DNA from 4 places in the Alteromonas sp. ISO5 genome. Region 4 is predicted to be linked to each of the others. Evidence: predicted binding sites of a transcription regulator. Region 4 holds the regulator's gene; each other region holds the start of a gene.
What was found. The regulator FNR, encoded in region 4, switches genes on or off when oxygen is low (the NO sensors DNR and NnrR bind a similar motif). The targets are predictions, from matches to a motif close to TTGATCTAGATCAA.
Positions count from the first base shown of each region.

Region 1 (4,410 bases), 2.1 Mb from region 4:
CAGGCAAAGCTAATTGCCACACCGCTCTTTCCGGCCCGCCCGGTACGACCAATACGGTGTACGTAATCTTCCGGGTCGTCGGGCAAATCATAGTTGAAAACGTGGGAAACGGCTTCGATATGCAGGCCTCTGGCTGCTACATCGGTGGCAACCAGAATGTCCAGTTTGCCGCCGGTAAAGTCTTCCAGAATACCCAGGCGTTTTTTCTGCGGCACATCGCCGCTCAACAGACCGACCCGGTGACCGTCGGCTTCCAGCCAGTCGGCAACGCGCTCACAGCCATGCTTGGTGTTAGAAAATACAATGGCTTTGTCCGGCCATTCTTCTTCCATCAGGGTTAGCAGCAGCTTTATTTTATCGTCGTCTGACGGGTAAAATAATTCTTCGGAAACGCGACTGGCGGTCATTTGCTGCGCTTCAACCTGTACGTGAGTAGGGTTGTTCATGTGTTCGTAAGCCAGTTCCTGCACACGGTAGCTTAAAGTGGCTGAAAACAGCATGCTCAGACGCTCAGCAGCTGGCGGCATACGGCGGAATAAAAAGCGAATATCCTTAATGAAGCCCAGGTCGAACATACGATCGGCTTCATCGAGCACAGCGACCTGGATATTTTGCAGCGAGAACACGCCTTGCTTGTAATAATCCAGTATGCGGCCCGTCGTACCAATAACGATATCTACCCCATCCTGCAAAGTTTCGCGTTGACTTTGGTAACCTTCACCCCCATAAATGAGTGCAAGTGAAAGCCCTGTATGCTTACTAAGTAGTTCTGCATCATTGTAAATTTGTACGGCAAGTTCCCGTGTGGGTGCCATAATAATGGCTTTTGGTCCTTCCTTTTGACCGTCAGGATTTGGTTCCCGGCTCAAAATATGGTGGAAAGTGGCGACCAGAAATGCCATGGTTTTACCCGTTCCGGTTTGGGCCTGGCCGGCTATGTCATTACCTTCTAACAAAGGAGGTAAGCTTAGCGCCTGAATTGGTGTACAATGCGTATAATTTGCAGCATTTAAGGCATCAATGACTTTGCCATTGATGGGTAAATCGGAAAAATGTGTTTCGGTTAAATGAGTTGTTTGCATAGCTTATAGCTTATCAGTGCTTGCATTAAAAAACAGTTTCTATATAACACTTATGGTAGAGCTGAACAATTCAGCGACAGACCAATTACGGAGAAAAGAATGAGCGACAAAATTATCCAGTTGACTGACGATAAGTTCGAAGCAGATGTTATCAATGCTGAAGGTCCTGTGCTGGTTGACTTCTGGGCTGAATGGTGTGGCCCGTGTAAAATGATTGCCCCTATTCTGGAAGAGGTCGCAACCGACTTTGAAGGAAAGTTAACAGTTGGCAAGCTGAATGTCGATGAAAATAATGAAACTCCGCCGAAATACGGTATTCGTGGTATCCCAACGTTGTTGCTGTTTAAAGGTGGTAATGTTGCAGCCACTAAAGTGGGTGCACTGTCAAAAGCACAGCTGACTGAGTTTTTGAACGAAAACATCTGATACGGTGTAAATTGTACTGAGAAAACCGGCTGAGGCCGGTTTTTTTGTGCCTCAAAAACGCTTTGTTTGATCTCGGTTAATACCCTTGCTGCAACCGTTGGTTAAGCTTCAGCGCTTTTTAACCGGTTACCTTAACGTTATGCGAAAACCTGAATTACTGTCACCCGCCGGGTCGATGAAAAATCTGAGATATGCACTGCATTATGGCGCCGATGCGGTGTATGCCGGTCAGCCCCGTTATTCACTGCGAGTACGTAACAATGAATTTACCCTTGCCAAATTGCAGGAAGCCAGGGATTACACCAGTGCTCATCATAAGCAACTGTATATCGTTAATAATATTGCCCCGCACAACACCAAATTAAAAACATTCGTGCAAGACCTGGCACCTGTTGCTGCCTTACAGCCCGATGCTATGATCATGTCCGACCCGGGCATAATAATGCTCACTCGTGAATCTTTTCCGGACTTGCCTGTTCACCTGTCAGTACAGGCCAATGCCGTGAATTGGGCGGCAGTAAAGTTCTGGCAGCAACAGGGGATCAAGCGGGTTATCCTGTCGCGGGAACTGGGATTGAATGAAATCGAAGAAATTCGTCAGCGGTGTCCGGATATCGAGCTTGAGGTATTCGTGCATGGTGCCTTGTGCATGGCGTACTCGGGACGTTGTTTATTATCCGGCTATATAAACAAACGGGATCCTAATCAGGGGGCCTGCACTAACGCTTGTCGCTGGGAATATAAAGCCGAAGCGGCAGTGGATAATGAAGTGGGGCAGTTTATTCCGGCCCGGGATGCGGTTGAGCCAACCCTGGGTATTGGCACACCTACTGACCAGGCGTTCTTGCTAACTGAACCCCAGCGCCCCGATGAGCCCATGGCGGCTTTTGAAGACGAGCACGGTACATATATTATGAACTCTCGCGACTTACGGGCCATTCAGCATGTACAGCGTTTGGTGGAGATTGGGGTGGACTCGCTGAAAATAGAAGGCCGTACCAAGTCCTTTTATTACTGCGCGCGCACGGCACAGGTTTATCGTAAGGCCATTGATGCAGCGTGGCGAGGCGAAGCATTCGATGCCGACTGGTTTCTGGAACTGGAGCATCTGGCTAACCGGGGTTATACCGATGGTTTTCTACAGCGTCATAACCACCAGGATTATCAGCAATATGCTCGGGGCAATTCAGCCAGTGATACACGCCAGCTGGTAGGAGAGGTTACCCATGGTGACAGCGACTGGTGGTACGTAGAAGTGAAAAACCGGTTTAGCGTCAACGATAAACTGGAAGTTATGACGCCGGCAGGGAATACTGTGATTGCCCTTGAAAGGTTGCTCTCTCAGCAGGGCGAAGTGTTAGTGGTAGCGCCTGGCAGTGGTTATAAGGTAAAGATCCCGGCGGTTCAGGGTCTCTCACCTGAGATGGCCATGCTGTTACGGTGTGTTGAGCAACCACAGCCGGGAACGGCCTAGACGAAAGAAGGATTATGAGCGTTTCGCAATCTTTTTTTAACATTTACAGGATTTAGTCTGGACGATAGTAAAATATGGTGCTACCTTTACTGAGTCTAGGCTAGCCTAGCATCCTTACTAGCCCTCCTCCGGGCTCAAGCACTATTCTTATTAATTAACGAATTTCCCAAAAAGACGTTCAAGCACAAAGACCCACCAGTATGAATCTAACGGAACTTAAGAATAAGCCAATCAGTGAATTGGTGGCCCTTGCCGAAGAAATGGGCCTCGAAAATATGGCCCGGGCGAGAAAACAAGACATTATTTTCTCGATTCTAAAATCCCACGCGAAAAGTGGCGAAGACATTTTTGGCGACGGCGTACTGGAAATCCTCCAGGACGGCTTCGGCTTCCTCCGCTCTGCTGACTCTTCCTATCTCGCGGGGCCAGATGATATATATGTTTCACCCAGCCAGATCAGACGCTTTAACCTGCGCACGGGTGATACCATTGCCGGGAAAATTCGCCCGCCGAAAGACAGTGAGCGTTATTTTGCCCTGTTAAAAATCCGCGAAGTCAACTTCGATAAGCCAGAAAATTCCCGCAATAAAATCCTGTTTGAAAACTTAACCCCACTGCATGCCAATGACCGGCTACGGATGGAACGAGGTAATGGTTCCTCCGAAGATATTACCGCTCGCGTATTAGATCTGGCATCGCCAATTGGTCGCGGCCAGCGTGGTCTGATTGTTGCGCCACCCAAAGCGGGTAAAACCTTATTACTACAAAATATTGCCCAGTCCATTGCGGCTAACCACCCTGAGTGTGAACTGATGGTGTTGCTTATTGATGAACGTCCGGAAGAAGTTACTGAAATGCACCGTCTGGTGCGTGGTGAAGTCGTTGCTTCAACGTTCGATGAGCCAGCCAGCCGTCACGTGCAGGTTGCCGAAATGGTCATCGAGAAGGCGAAACGCCTGGTTGAGCACAAAAAAGACGTGGTTATCCTGCTCGATTCAATTACTCGTCTGGCGCGTGCTTATAACACCGTTATTCCGTCATCAGGTAAAGTGCTTACTGGTGGTGTGGATGCTAACGCACTGCACAAACCCAAGCGTTTCTTTGGTGCCGCCCGTAACGTGGAAGAAGGTGGAAGCTTAACCATCATCGCGACCGCACTGATTGATACCGGCTCTAAAATGGATGAAGTTATCTACGAAGAGTTTAAAGGTACCGGTAACATGGAATTGCACCTTAATCGTAAGATTGCTGAAAAGCGTGTGTTCCCGGCTATCGACTTTAACCGCTCAGGTACTCGTCGTGAAGAGTTACTCACCGGTCAGGAGGAATTGCAGAAGATGTGGATCCTGCGCAAGATTGTGCATGAAATGTCAGAAATTGATGCCATGGAATTCCTTATCAATAAACTCTCCATGACCAAGACCAATG
Region 1 is NZ_CM176572.1:1,068,889-1,073,298, reverse strand. Features, by position in the region: gene rhlB (ATP-dependent RNA helicase RhlB) at 1-1,082, opposite strand, end outside; gene trxA (thioredoxin TrxA) at 1,182-1,508, shown strand; gene trhP (prephenate-dependent tRNA uridine(34) hydroxylase TrhP) at 1,648-2,982, shown strand; gene rho (transcription termination factor Rho) at 3,183-4,410, shown strand, end outside.
Region 1: the regulator FNR is predicted to act here: its motif matches at 1,575-1,588, upstream of trhP (prephenate-dependent tRNA uridine(34) hydroxylase TrhP).

Region 2 (4,410 bases), 670 kb from region 4:
TTACCCATGAGAGTATCACCACTGATTACTCTGAATCGCTGCTTGAGTTTATTACCCCGCCTGAGTCTGACGTTAATACTACACTGGCGCAGTTAGAAGACGTGCACAAATTCACCATTAATAATATAGGTGATGAACGGCTGTGGCCGCTAAGCATGCCTTGCTTTATTGAAAATGCGCAAGATATTCCCATTGCCTATTTTGGTGAGTCTAATGTCGGTAAAATGAAGAAAGCTTACCGTATGGGATTACGCAATCGCTACGGCAGCCTGATGCAGGTGATTTCCGGAGTACACTTCAACTTTTCTGTCCCAGACACATTCTGGCAGCACCTGGCCAGTCAGAAAGGCGTAGAAGCCACTCAGGAATGGGTGTCTGAACAGTATTTTTGTCTGATCAGAAACTATCGTCGCAGTTGCTGGTTAATTCCGTATGTATTTGGCGCTTCTCCTGCGTTGTGTAAGTCCTTTGTTGAAGGGCGTGAACACGGCCTGGACTTTAAACAGCTCGGGCGCGGAACGTTATATTTACCTTATGCAACCTCGTTACGTATGAGCGGATTGGGTTACACCAGTAATGAACAGTCTTCTTTGCGTATTTGCTATAACTCAATTGATTCGTATGTGCAGTTGTTGCGCGAAGCAATGTATTCGCCGTCAAAAAATTACGCCGGCTTTGCGGCCGGGGAAGGCGGTCATTATCAACAGCTCAGTAAAAATGTGCTGCAAATTGAAAACGAATTTTACTCGCCAATCCGGCCGAAGCAGCCCACCGTATCAGGTGAGAAACCCACCGATGCCCTGGCATTGAGAGGCGTAAGTTACATCGAGATTCGGGCGCTTGACGTTAATCCGTTTAGTCCGGTTGGTATCGATAAAGAGCAAATGCATTTCCTGGATGTATTCCTGATGGCGTGCCTGCTTACCGAGAGCCCTAAGTTTGATGCAGAGCGCTATAAAGAGACCGAGGTGAACCTTAATCGGGTAGTACTTGAAGGGCGTAAGCCAGGCTTAACCTTGCTGCAAAATGAGCAGGAAGTTGCCATGCGTGACTGGGCCGAAGCACTGTTTGTACGCTATGCCGAAGTGGCTGAGTGTATGGATGAAAACTATAACGACAATCGCTACAGCGAAGCGGTTAAACGTGAATGGCTAAAAGTGGACGATCCTGACTTAACTTTCTCAGGGCGCTGGCTGAATAAGTTACTGGCAGAAGGTGATAACGCGGTAGTGGGTCGTGAGCTGGCAGAAACCTATCGTCAGCAAATTACTGATTTTAATTACCAGTTTAAATCGGCAGAGGATTTTGTCGCCGAAGCTGAGCGTTCTTTCGTGGCTCAGCGAGAAATTGAAGCCAGTGATAACATGTCTTTCAGCGAGTTTATCACCGACTATTTTGCCCGGGAACCCGCCAAAAAAAATGCCTGACACGGGTCAGGCATAAGAATTTGTTCCAGGGAAACACACTTTCGGAACATGAGTTTGGACAGCGTATGTACAAAAAGTTCAAAAAAATTTGCATCTTTTTTTCTGGCTGGGTAATTTTTTTACCGATAGTGATCACAGGTTGTGCTACCACGCCGCCGAAAGACACCAGCAACCTGTGTGAGATCTTTTACGAAAAGGAAGATTGGTACGATGCTGCGGCTGACATGCGTGATAAATGGGGCGTACCCATCCACGTGCCCATGGCCATGATGTACCAGGAAAGTTCTTTTCGTCACGATGCGCTGCCGCCCCGTGATTACATTCTCTTCGGACTCATTCCCTGGGGCAGGGTGAGTTCGGCTTATGGCTATTCTCAGGCCAAAACGCCCACCTGGAGCGACTACATTCGCGAAACGGGAAATTCCGGCGCTGACCGCGATGATTTTGAGGATGCCATGGATTTTATGGGCTGGTTTATCAGTAAAACCCACAAAATTAACGGCGTCTCAAAATGGGATGCCTACGCACAATATCTCAATTATCATGAAGGGTGGGGGGGCTACCGGCGCAAAACTTATCTTAAAAAAGGCTGGCTGGTAAAAGTTTCTCAGCGCGTTAAAGGCCGTTCACTGCGCTATGCTACGCAATTAAAAACCTGCGAAGAAGACCTTCAGAAAAGCTGGTTCTGGAAGTTATTTGACTAACGCCCGAGTGGTCGTGCAGAGCACTCTCGAACGAAAAAAGCAGGCGGGCAATGTACCCGCCTGCCAGAAGTGGGATTCCGTCCAAGACCGTAAAATTTCCGGAAACCCAACAGGCATATTTACTTTAATCTAAATGATAACTATTATCAATAAAAGTTTTGAAAACCCTGTATATTAGGTTAGCCGCATTCTTTTGATCCAGGTCATGCTTTGCGCCAGATGGCTATTTTGATATTGATTTGGATCAGCGTTTTTTCTGCCTCTCAGGCGCACACTATCACCATAGAAACAGCAAATAAAAAGGTGATTGTTATGTGGTCAATGTTATTAAAAGATCCGGTTGTATGGGGCTCATTACTTGGCATTTTTATCGTATGCGCAATGATGGTGTATTACACTTACTTGTTTATCCACAACAGCGGCGATGACCATAAGTAAACCGCAAATGGCTGAAGCCTGAATGTGATTAGCGTTTTTTGTTAAACGGTGACTCGACTTCCAGCAGCACCAGCAAGGCACCCTGCCCACCATATTCCAGTGGTGCCTGATGGAAGGCCATCACTCTGGGATGTTGAATAAGGTAATGGGGCAGCGCCTGTTTGAGGACGCCTGAGCCCACACCGTGCACAATACACACACAGTCGACATGTTCCTGCCACGTCGTATGCAGTAAAGCCGCTAACTCATGTTTAGCCTGCGCTCTGGTCAGGCCGTGTAAATCAAGAATATAGTCCGGGTTGTACGTGCCCCGGCGCAACCGTTTAAGCTCATAACCGGGCACATCCTGTCGGCAGTAGCGAAGGGCGCCTTCTGGCGGAATAAAACCTTCAAAGGCGTCGGAAAATTCAAAGCTTGCCCTGGCCTGCCGGTTAGCTTTTTGCTGGCGACGAATTTTCACTTCCGGGCGGATCGTCTCTGGTACGTAAGTATCCTGCTTCAAAGGCGCTACGCCTTTAATTTCTTGCCGAAATAACGCCATATCATCACTGTCTTCGGTGTCCTGCTCGGCGGTGACAGGGGGAAATTGCGACTTAAATTTCACAGGTCAGGTTTCCTAATCTTCATTGCGGGTGATTTTGCATTAAATTAAGCATGTCCGAAGCGGACAACATTAGGTATCATACCAGCTTTATAATTTCAGGACATTGTAGCCCGTATGACCGACAAGTTTTACCTCGACGAAGCCATTGCTGATCTGCACTCCATTTTAGACATGGTGCGCTGGGCGGTTAGTCGGTTTAATGATGCAGAACTGTTTTACGGTCATGGTACCGACAATGCCTGGGATGAGGCGGTGAGCCTGGTGTTTTATGCACTGCATTTACCTCACACATTAACCTCTCAAACCGGTGACGGAGTGTTTGCAGCGAGGCTGACCAAAAGTGAGCGCAGTAAGGTCGCCGAGTTGGTAGTGCAACGAGTGCAAACCCGTTTACCACTCCCTTACATAACGCATGAAGCCTGGTTCTGCGAACTGCCGTTTTATGTGGATGAGCGGGTACTGATCCCACGCTCGCCGTTTGCCGAACTGATCCAGGGCAAATTTGTGCCATATCTTAGCAACACTCCAACCCGAATTCTGGATATGTGTACCGGCGGCGGTTGTATAGCCATTGCATTGGCTTACGCGTTCGATGAGGCCCAGGTTGATGCGGTGGACATCAGTGCCGATGCTCTGGCCGTGGCAGAACTGAATATAGAAGAACACGGACTGAGTGAACGGGTTTTCCCTTTGTACTCTGATTTGTTCAGTCAGCTCGAGGGACAAAAATACGACTTAATCGTATCGAATCCCCCTTATGTGGATGCTGAGGATATGGCCGACTTGCCGGTGGAATTTCAGCACGAACCCGAACTGGCGCTGGCTGCTGGCGAGGATGGCCTCGATTTAGTGGAGACCATGATTGCCCGGGCCGCGGATTATCTTACCGAGCAGGGCGTCATGTTTGTTGAAGTCGGCAACAGCCTGGTGCATATGGCAGCAAGGTTCCCGGGACTGGATATTGAGTGGGTCGAACTGGCACAGGGTGGCCATGGTATATTCGCTGTAACCAAAGCAGCATTAGACAGTTACAACCAACAGGATAAATAAAAGAGATGGCGGGTAATACTTTCGGTAAAATATTTACGGTATCCACCTTTGGTGAGAGTCACGGCATTGCCCTGGGCGGTGTGGTAGATGGTTGTCCTCCGGGACTGGAACTGACCGAAGAAGATTTACAGGTAGATTTAGACCGTCGTAAACCAGGTACATCACGCTATACCACAGCCCGTCGCGA
Region 2 is NZ_CM176572.1:4,900,939-4,905,348, reverse strand. Features, by position in the region: gene gshA (glutamate--cysteine ligase) at 1-1,427, shown strand, start outside; gene AC2T0J_RS22225 (transglycosylase SLT domain-containing protein) at 1,493-2,131, shown strand; gene AC2T0J_RS22220 (DUF3149 domain-containing protein) at 2,444-2,569, shown strand; gene smrB (endonuclease SmrB) at 2,598-3,173, opposite strand; gene prmB (50S ribosomal protein L3 N(5)-glutamine methyltransferase) at 3,288-4,223, shown strand; gene aroC (chorismate synthase) at 4,229-4,410, shown strand, end outside.
Region 2: the regulator FNR is predicted to act here: its motif matches at 2,325-2,338, upstream of AC2T0J_RS22220 (DUF3149 domain-containing protein).

Region 3 (4,410 bases), 440 kb from region 4:
ACAGTTACAAGGTAAGGCCATCTTCGCCAAAATTGATACCGAGTCTAACCCTATGTTAAGCCAGCAATTTGCGATTCGCAGTATTCCTAGTCTGCTGGTGTTTAAACAAGGCCGTGAAGTCAACCGCCAGGCCGGCGCTATGTCAGCAGGACAGCTTATTCAATGGGCGCAACAGGTCATCAGATAACAGACGTTATCGGCGTTATGAAATTTGCTTCACGGCTGATGGGCTTAATAACTCACCTGGCTATTTTCGGTCGTGGATGTTTGCTATAATTCATTCGTTTTCACAACCCTCTGAAGAATTCCATGCAAGCAACCATAAAAGCCGATCGCGGCCTGTTTTCTTATCCTAAATACTGGGCACACTGCTACGGTAGCGCGCCTTTTTTACCCATGTCCCGGACCGAAATGGACGAGCTGGGCTGGGATAGCTGCGATATTATTCTGGTCACTGGCGACGCTTATGTCGACCATCCCAGTTTTGGAATGGCCATCATCGGTCGCTTGCTGGAAGCACACGGTTACCGGGTGGGCATTATTGCCCAGCCCGACTGGCAGAATAAAAACGACTTTATGAAGTTGGGCAAACCCAACCTGTATTTTGGCGTAACCGCTGGCAATATGGACTCCATGATTAACCGCTACACGGCGGATAAAAAGCTACGCCACGACGATGCCTATACGCCGAATAACGAAGGCGGCAAACGCCCCGACCGGGCGGTAACCGTTTATTCCCAACGCTGCCGTGAGGCGTTTAAGGATGTTCCCATTATCATCGGCGGGATCGAAGCCAGCCTGCGCCGTATCGCCCACTATGACTACTGGTCGGAAAAAGTGCGTCGTTCCGTGCTATTTGATGCCAAAGCCGACTTATTGATGTTCGGCAATGCTGAGCGCCCATTGGTGGAAGTGACCCACCGGTTGGCGGCAGGCGAAGCCATTGGCGATATTACCGATGTGCGGGGCACGGCTATCATTGTTAAGCAGCCGCTGCCTGAGTGGCAAGGCGTTGATTCCACCTCCCTCGACCGCCCTGGCAAAATCGATCCTATCCCCAGCCCGTATATCATGGAACCGGATTGCGAGGGTGAAAACGAAAATAAAGACAGTCAGCCTGTCTCAGAAGCCAAGGCAAAACCGATTGTGGTGCAACCGGCCGAGCGCCGTAAGCCCTGGGAACAGGTGTATGTAAAACTCCCGGCATTTGAAGTAGTGCGTGATAACAAAACCCTGTATGCCCACGCCAACCGCATCCTTCATCAGGAAACCAATCCGGGTTGTGCCCGGGCGCTATTGCAACGTCACGGCGACCGGCATATCTGGATTAATCCGCCCGCCATGCCGCTGGAAACCGAAGAGATGGACGCGGTATTTGATTTACCTTATCAACGTGTGCCCCACCCGGCCTACGGCAATGCGAAGATCCCGGCTTACGATATGATCCGCTTTTCGGTAAACATCATGCGCGGCTGCTTTGGTGGCTGTACCTTCTGTTCTATCACCGAACATGAGGGACGGATTATTCAAAGTCGCTCGGAAGACTCAATCATTCGTGAAATTGAACAAATCCGCGATACGGTACCCGGCTTTACTGGCGTAATCTCCGATCTCGGCGGCCCCACTGCAAACATGTATCGTTTGCGCTGTAAAAGTGCTAAAGCCGAAGCGACCTGCCGTCGCCCGTCCTGTGTGTATCCGTCTATCTGTGCACACATGGACACCGACCACAAGCCGACCATCGATTTATACCGACGCGCCCGTGATTTACCGGGTATTAAGAAAATTCTGATTGCTTCCGGCGTCCGCTACGACTTAGCGATTGAGGATCCTAACTACGTTAAAGAGCTGGCCAAGCATCACGTAGGCGGCTACCTCAAAATTGCCCCGGAACATACAGAGGATGGCCCGTTAAGTAAGATGATGAAACCAGGCATGGGCACCTATTATCGCTTTAAGGAGTTGTTTGATCAGTATTCCAAAGAAGCGGGCAAGGAACAGTACCTTATCCCTTATTTTATTGCCTCCCATCCTGGCACCACAGATGAGGACATGCTGGCGCTGGCTATCTGGCTGAAAGAAAACCGCTTTAAGCTGGACCAGGTACAAAACTTCTACCCCTCGCCTATGGCAACGGCCACCACGCTGTATCACACCGAGGTTAACTCGCTGCGTAAAGTGAAAAAAGACAGCGAATCCGTACCGTCGGCGAAAGGTGAAATTCACCGTCGTTTACACAAAGCCATGCTGCGTTATCATGATCCGAAGAATTTCGCACAAATTCGCAAGGCCTTGATTAAAATGGGTCGTGAAGATCTTATCGGACGTGGCCCGCAGCATTTGGTGCCACCCGAGTCAGCCAGCGAAAAACGCCAGAAGGCCAGTAAGGCCCGCCGTGGCGAGCGCGCCATGACAAAACATACCGGCTTTAAAAATGCCGCGAGTCCAAATCCTCGCAACAAAAAGCGACCGTATAAAACCAAACGAAACGACCAGCAAAGTCACTAATTAACCGGGCGGGTATTCCCGCCCTTTTTGTCGATTATCCACACCAAAACCATGACCTGAATCAAGGTAACATCGTGGCTGCCAAAGTAAACTTAAGCCAGTGGAAAGACCACTGTTAACAACCAGATAAGAGCTACTATGAATATTGAAAAACATGATCTCGTCCATGAATTCCCTGATCATCAGCACACTATTCGTCATTTAAAAATGAATGACCGCTATTTCGCCAGATTATTCGAACAATACAACGAACTCGACAGTCTTATTCGTAAAATGGAAGAAGGTGCAGAGCCAACGTCGGACGACATTTTAAATGACAAGAAAGCCGAACGCGTGCAGTTAAAAGACGCTCTGTTTACATTTATCAAAGAAGCCGAATCCATTAACTAATTCTAATAAAAGTAACACCCAACCGTTCGCCGGAGTACTTTTGCTCCGGTTTTTTATTTACCAATGAACATTCTTATCCTAATCGAATAACCAGCCTGATATTAAATCGAAAGCACTAAAAAGCAAAAAGACGTTTCCATCCCTTTGCTCCTGCGTTCTTTGCACCGGCTACTTACCGGTTGTCATACTTACACTTATCTCAACCGGCACATTGCGACTGGCAGTAACGTCCTTAATGTCGATAATCGCACGAAGGTACGTGTATTTTTTCAGCAGTGCATAGGTGTCGCTGGCCCCATAGTAACGGGCAAAAGCAGCGAGTTACCTACCATGATAAACCAGCCCGTTTGCCAATACCCGGTAAGTCGATGTGTTTATCCGGCTGGATGGTGTCAGCTCCCTCACCGCTTGTCGCAGACCAGTGCTCTCATCCTCAGCAGCGTTTCGGCAAACTGGCATCAGATCTTTCTCTAACGCTTTTGGATAACTTTCGGCCATGGCGGTGCCACATACTGTTGATAGCGATAACACCGTCGGGCCTACTGGTAAAACGTCACTAAAATTATCATTGTCCTACACCTGAAGTGGTTTGAATGGTTATTTCACTGGCGATACAACTGCTCAGACCCTATGAGTGCAGGCCGGTATCGAGCCGTTCGTCGCTGACAAAATCATGACGGTTAGATGTCAACTTTTACTAACCTTTTTTCATTAACTTAGTGAGTAACCATCATTTATTCGTCATGCCTGTCATTTATTTTTCATTTCCTCTGCTAAACGTTATAAACAGAAAACGGGTACTGCCACCACAGGGTGATGGTGACCGGTTAGACTTGCTAATAGAAAGTGAAGGTGAGATCGTTACCCGCACCGATATGCGCACATCTATCTGTGGGCACAAGGTAGTTAGCAAGGACAGGATAAGCCACCGGGTCTATCGGCTAACAAAACAGCTTGAATCATCGTCTGAACCATCCCCATGGCAAATTGAAACGATCCCAAAACGGGGTTATCAACTCCCCCCACCTTTGAACCCAAACACCATTTTCGCCAGTGGCTCCATCGCTGGAAAGACTGACTCCATGACATCAACCGCTAACCCTATTCAACATTTTATTCCCCTGTTTCTTACTACAATAAGTTACAGTCTCTTACAATTCGATTCGGTCATTTCGCCTGTAACACTGTCTGGCCAATCGCTTAATGCGCTAAGATAACAAATCGACAGGCAACGCAGACAAGGTATCATCATGGCTGAAAATGTATTACGCAGTGCGAGCTTTAACCCGAAAGTGAAAACTTACTGGCTTATCAGCCTGTTGATTGTCTCCGGGCTTACCGTCATTGGTATTCCGCTACTGCTAATCTCTATTCCCTTAATGTTGTTTATCAGTGAGAGAATGCTGCGGGCAATGTCGGCAGAGCTTACCGAACGAAAACTGGTGGTGAAACGTGGTGTATTATTCAAAGTGGAAAAGTCTATTCCACTGGAGAAGATCACTGATGTAGCCA
Region 3 is NZ_CM176572.1:3,786,327-3,790,736, reverse strand. Features, by position in the region: gene trxC (thioredoxin TrxC) at 1-187, shown strand, start outside; gene AC2T0J_RS16950 (YgiQ family radical SAM protein) at 310-2,508, shown strand; gene AC2T0J_RS16945 (HP1242/YdcH family protein) at 2,647-2,898, shown strand; gene AC2T0J_RS16940 (winged helix-turn-helix domain-containing protein) at 3,642-4,115, shown strand; gene AC2T0J_RS16935 (PH domain-containing protein) at 4,149-4,410, shown strand, end outside.
Region 3: the regulator FNR is predicted to act here: its motif matches at 2,560-2,573, upstream of AC2T0J_RS16945 (HP1242/YdcH family protein).

Region 4 (4,410 bases):
TCCCTGCGCGCTTGGCCTGGCTACGCCATCGGCATTAACCTGCGCGATGGCCAGACTCAATAAACAGGGTATATTGCTTAAACGTGCCGATGCACTGGAGCAAATAACCGGTATCGATACCATCGCCCTGGATAAAACCGGTACCCTTACCGAAGGTAAATTTGGCATTGCCGATCGGTGGTTTGCCAATCCTGCGCAAGCGGATTACCTCTACACCGTTACTGCCAGCCTTGAATCCCACTCTGAACACCCTATCAGCAAGGCATTTTCGGCCAGCGAACAGTTTGCGGTGAGTGATTTTGAGGTCACTGCCGGCGGCGGTATTCGCGGCATGGTAGACGGTAAGCAATACCTGCTTGGATCAGCGACATTTACCCAGGCCGATCCCTCGGTTATACCGGTGACTGCCAATGTGTATTTAGTTTGCGATGGCCAATGCCTGGCTGCCTATGAAGTCACTGACAATCTAAAAAGCGATACTGCCGAGACGCTCGCCGGATTAAAGAGCTTCCAATTGGTGCTACTAAGTGGTGATACCCAGCATAACGTGGATAAACTGGCAGCTAAACTGCCCCTGACAGTAGCTACCGGTGAACTGACACCAGAACAAAAATATCAGGCGGTGCAGAAACTACAGACTCAGGGTCATAAGGTCATGATGCTGGGTGATGGTATTAACGATGCGCCGGTACTTGCGAGTGCAGATGTCTCGGTTGCCGTTGGAAATGCCACTGACATTGCCCGCAATGCAGCGGATGTAGTGTTGTTGAGTGAATCGCTGACTACGGTGCCGACGCTGGTTGACATTGCGGCGAAAACCCGGCGTAAAATTCGCCAGAATATTCTCTGGGCGCTGGGATACAACCTGTTGATCCTGCCTTTTGCGGTTTCCGGCTTACTGTTACCGTGGATGGCCGTGATCGGTATGTCATTAAGTAGTATCATAGTGGTTTCAAACTCGACCCGATTATTAAAGTAAGGCGGTAATGTGAGTATTATTTATGTGCTGATCCCGTTAGCAATTATTCTGGTCGCGGTGGCCCTGGGCATTTTCTTCTGGGCGGTAAAATCCGATCAGTTCCAGGACCTTGAGCGCCAGGGTTACAGCATTCTGTTCGACGACGACTTACCCGAAGAAGAACGCAAGCAACAAGCCAAACCGCAGGATAAAGCTAACACCGATAATGAGTGATTACAGCTTTATTTCGGCATTTGTAGTTGGCTTGGCCGGCTCACTCCATTGCGTTGGCATGTGTGGTGGCATTGCGGGCGCCTTGCGAGCAGCAGTGCCAGGCAGTCAGCCACCACTACCCTATATACTCAGTTATAACCTCGGGCGCATTACCAGTTATGCCATTGCCGGAGCCATAACCGGCGTACTTGGCCAGGTTGCCCGTGCCTCAGTAAGCCATGGTCTGATGATATTTCAGTTGCTTAGCGCCGTAATGCTGATTGCCATGGGCTTATACCTGGCCCAGTGGTGGCGTGGTCTTGCCCGCCTTGAAAAACTGGGCAACGGACTGTGGCAACGCATTCGCCCATGGTCTAAACAATTTATTCCGTTTAAATCGCCGCTTTCGGCATTTCCTTATGGTTTTATCTGGGGCTGGTTGCCCTGCGGACTGGTTTATTCAACCCTTACCTGGGCATTAGTCAGTGGTGATGGTTTATATGGTGCGGCAACAATGACCGCCTTCGGACTGGGCACTTTTCCGGCGCTGATTGCCGTAAGTCTGGGAGCCGGCTGGTTATTAAAGCTCCTACAACACCCGAAGACTAAGTCATTGGTCGCAATTTGCCTGATAATATATGGGGTTTTCTTGATTTACCGCACCCTAAACGGTAATAATTAAACGACGCCCACACGGAGACGTAATCTATGTCAAAAGGCTCAGAATTTTCGATTCATTGTCAGAGCTGTAGTTTCAGCCATTTGTGCCTGCCTGTTTCGTTAAATAAAAGCGAACTCGATTCACTGGATGATATTATCGAGCGTAAAAAACCGCTTCATAAGCACGATAAACTGGTTAAGGCCGGTGATAAATTTAACTCACTTTATGCAGTGCGTGCCGGCTCATTTAAATCTTTTGTTAGTAGCAAGGATGGCGAAGAACAAATCATTGGTTTCCATTTCCCTGGTGATATTATCGGTTTTGATGCCCTGCGTGAAAACGCTCATCAGAGTTATACTCAGGCGCTGGAAACGGCGATGGTTTGCGAGTTACCGTATGAAACCCTAGATAAAATGGCGGTGCAGTTCCCTAAATTGCGTCATCAGATAATGAGCTTTATGAGTGCCGAAATTAAGCAGGATCACGATCTGATGATGTTGCTGAATAAACGTACCGCCGAAGAGCGCCTGATTTATTTTCTTGCGCATCTATCCAAACGCTTTGAAGATCGTGGCTTTTCGCCTCGTCAGTTTAACCTGAGTATGACCCGCAACGAGATTGGTAACTACCTGGGCCTGACCGTTGAAACTATCTCTCGCCTGTTAACACGCTTCCAGAAAGAAGGCATTATCAAGGTTGACGGCAAACTGATCACTATCATCGATTTTGAAGCGATGGATAATAAACTGCATAGTATGGATATCCCCTCTACCACTATCAATTAATCTGTTAGTGAGCTGTTTTTCTCTGGTTTTTTATCATTACTTGATCCCAGACAAATCTGAAACTGGAGAAACAGCTGCTCACGTCGTACACTCTTAATGAATACTTCCTTTGGAGAGTCGTTATGATTGAATACAGCAATATTCTGGCCGTGGTAGAACCTGAAAGGGAAAACCAGCCCGCTATCTCCAGAGCCATTGAACTGGCTGAAAAAACTGGCGCGTCCATCACCGCCTTAATGACCATCTACGATTTTTCCTACGAAATGACCACCATGCTTTCCGGTGAGGAGCGTGAGGCCATGCGTCAGGCGGTTGTGAATGAAAGAACGGTCTGGCTTAAGGAACAACTGGCAGAGTACAGTCAGCCCATAGAGGCCGCTGTGGAATGGAATAACCGCCCTTACGAAGCCATCATCAAATATGCTATCGCCAGTAATGCCGACATTGTCGTCAAAGCAACCCGTTCTCATGATGATTTACGCTCCGTGATCTTTACCCCCACAGACTGGCATCTGGTGCGTAAGTGCCCTGCGCCGGTGCTATTGGTTAAAGAGCACGACTGGCCTCAGGATGGCAAAATTGTGGCGGCAGTCAACGTGGGTACGGAAGACCGCGAACATGCTCAGCTAAACGACCGACTTACTACCATAGCCCTTGATTACGCCAGGTTATTGAGCGGTCATGTGCATCTGGCTAACTGCTATCCGGGTACGCCGCTTAATATTGCCATTGAGGTGCCTGAATTTGACTCTGAATCTTACAATGCGTCGGTTAAAAACCACCACCTGGAAGAAATGGAGAAACACAGTAACCATTACAATATTCCACTGGATAACTGCCATGTGAAAGAAGGACTCCCTGAAAAGGTCATCCCTCAGGTTGCCAAAGAGCTTGATGCGGAATTGGTGATCATAGGCACAGTTGGACGTGTAGGCATCTCTGCTGCGCTGATCGGCAATACCGCTGAACATGTCATCGATGAACTCAACTGTGATGTACTGGCAATTAAACCCGACGGCTTTGAAAGCCCGGTAAGCTAAGCGCCGGTTTCCGTGGCAGGTATCCGTTACTGCCACGGTATGTCCCGGGCCTTATTCGGGGATGCAGCCTATCCTTGCTTCACGTATAATGGCGCCCATTGCAATATGGGTCTTTCTTTATCATGAGTTTACACATCAATAGTGCCTCGCCGGCAACGCAAACCAAGCAAAAATACAGCTTTAATAAATTACAAAAGCGCTTACGTCGTAATGTTGGCAAAGCCATTGACGATTTTGGCATGATCGAGGATGGCGACAAAGTAATGGTGTGTTTATCCGGTGGTAAGGACAGCTACACTATGCTGGATGTACTTATGTATTTGCAGCGAATAGCGCCTATCAGTTTCGACATTGTGGCGGTTAACCTCGACCAGAAACAGCCCGGTTTTCCAGAGCATATCTTACCGGATTATCTGCAAAGCCTGGGCGTTGATTACCGCATTGTTGAGGAAGATACCTATTCCATTGTAAAGGATAAAATTCCGGAAGGTAAAACGACCTGTTCACTTTGTTCTCGTTTACGGCGCGGTATTTTATACCGGACAGCAACTGAACTGGGTGCGACAAAAATCGCGCTGGGCCACCACCGTGACGACATGCTTGAGACCTTGTTTCTTAACATGTTTCATGGGGGCAAGTTAAAGTCCATGCCGCCTAAACTGGTTAGTGATGATGGCAAGCATGTGGTGATCCGCCCACTGGCGTATTGCACAGAAAAGGATATTGAAAAGTATGCTGCTGCGGTTGAATTTC
Region 4 is NZ_CM176572.1:4,229,677-4,234,086, forward strand. Features, by position in the region: gene AC2T0J_RS18880 (heavy metal translocating P-type ATPase) at 1-979, shown strand, start outside; gene ccoS (cbb3-type cytochrome oxidase assembly protein CcoS) at 989-1,192, shown strand; gene AC2T0J_RS18890 (sulfite exporter TauE/SafE family protein) at 1,185-1,853, shown strand; gene fnr (fumarate/nitrate reduction transcriptional regulator Fnr) at 1,880-2,617, shown strand; gene uspE (universal stress protein UspE) at 2,740-3,657, shown strand; gene ttcA (tRNA 2-thiocytidine(32) synthetase TtcA) at 3,780-4,410, shown strand, end outside.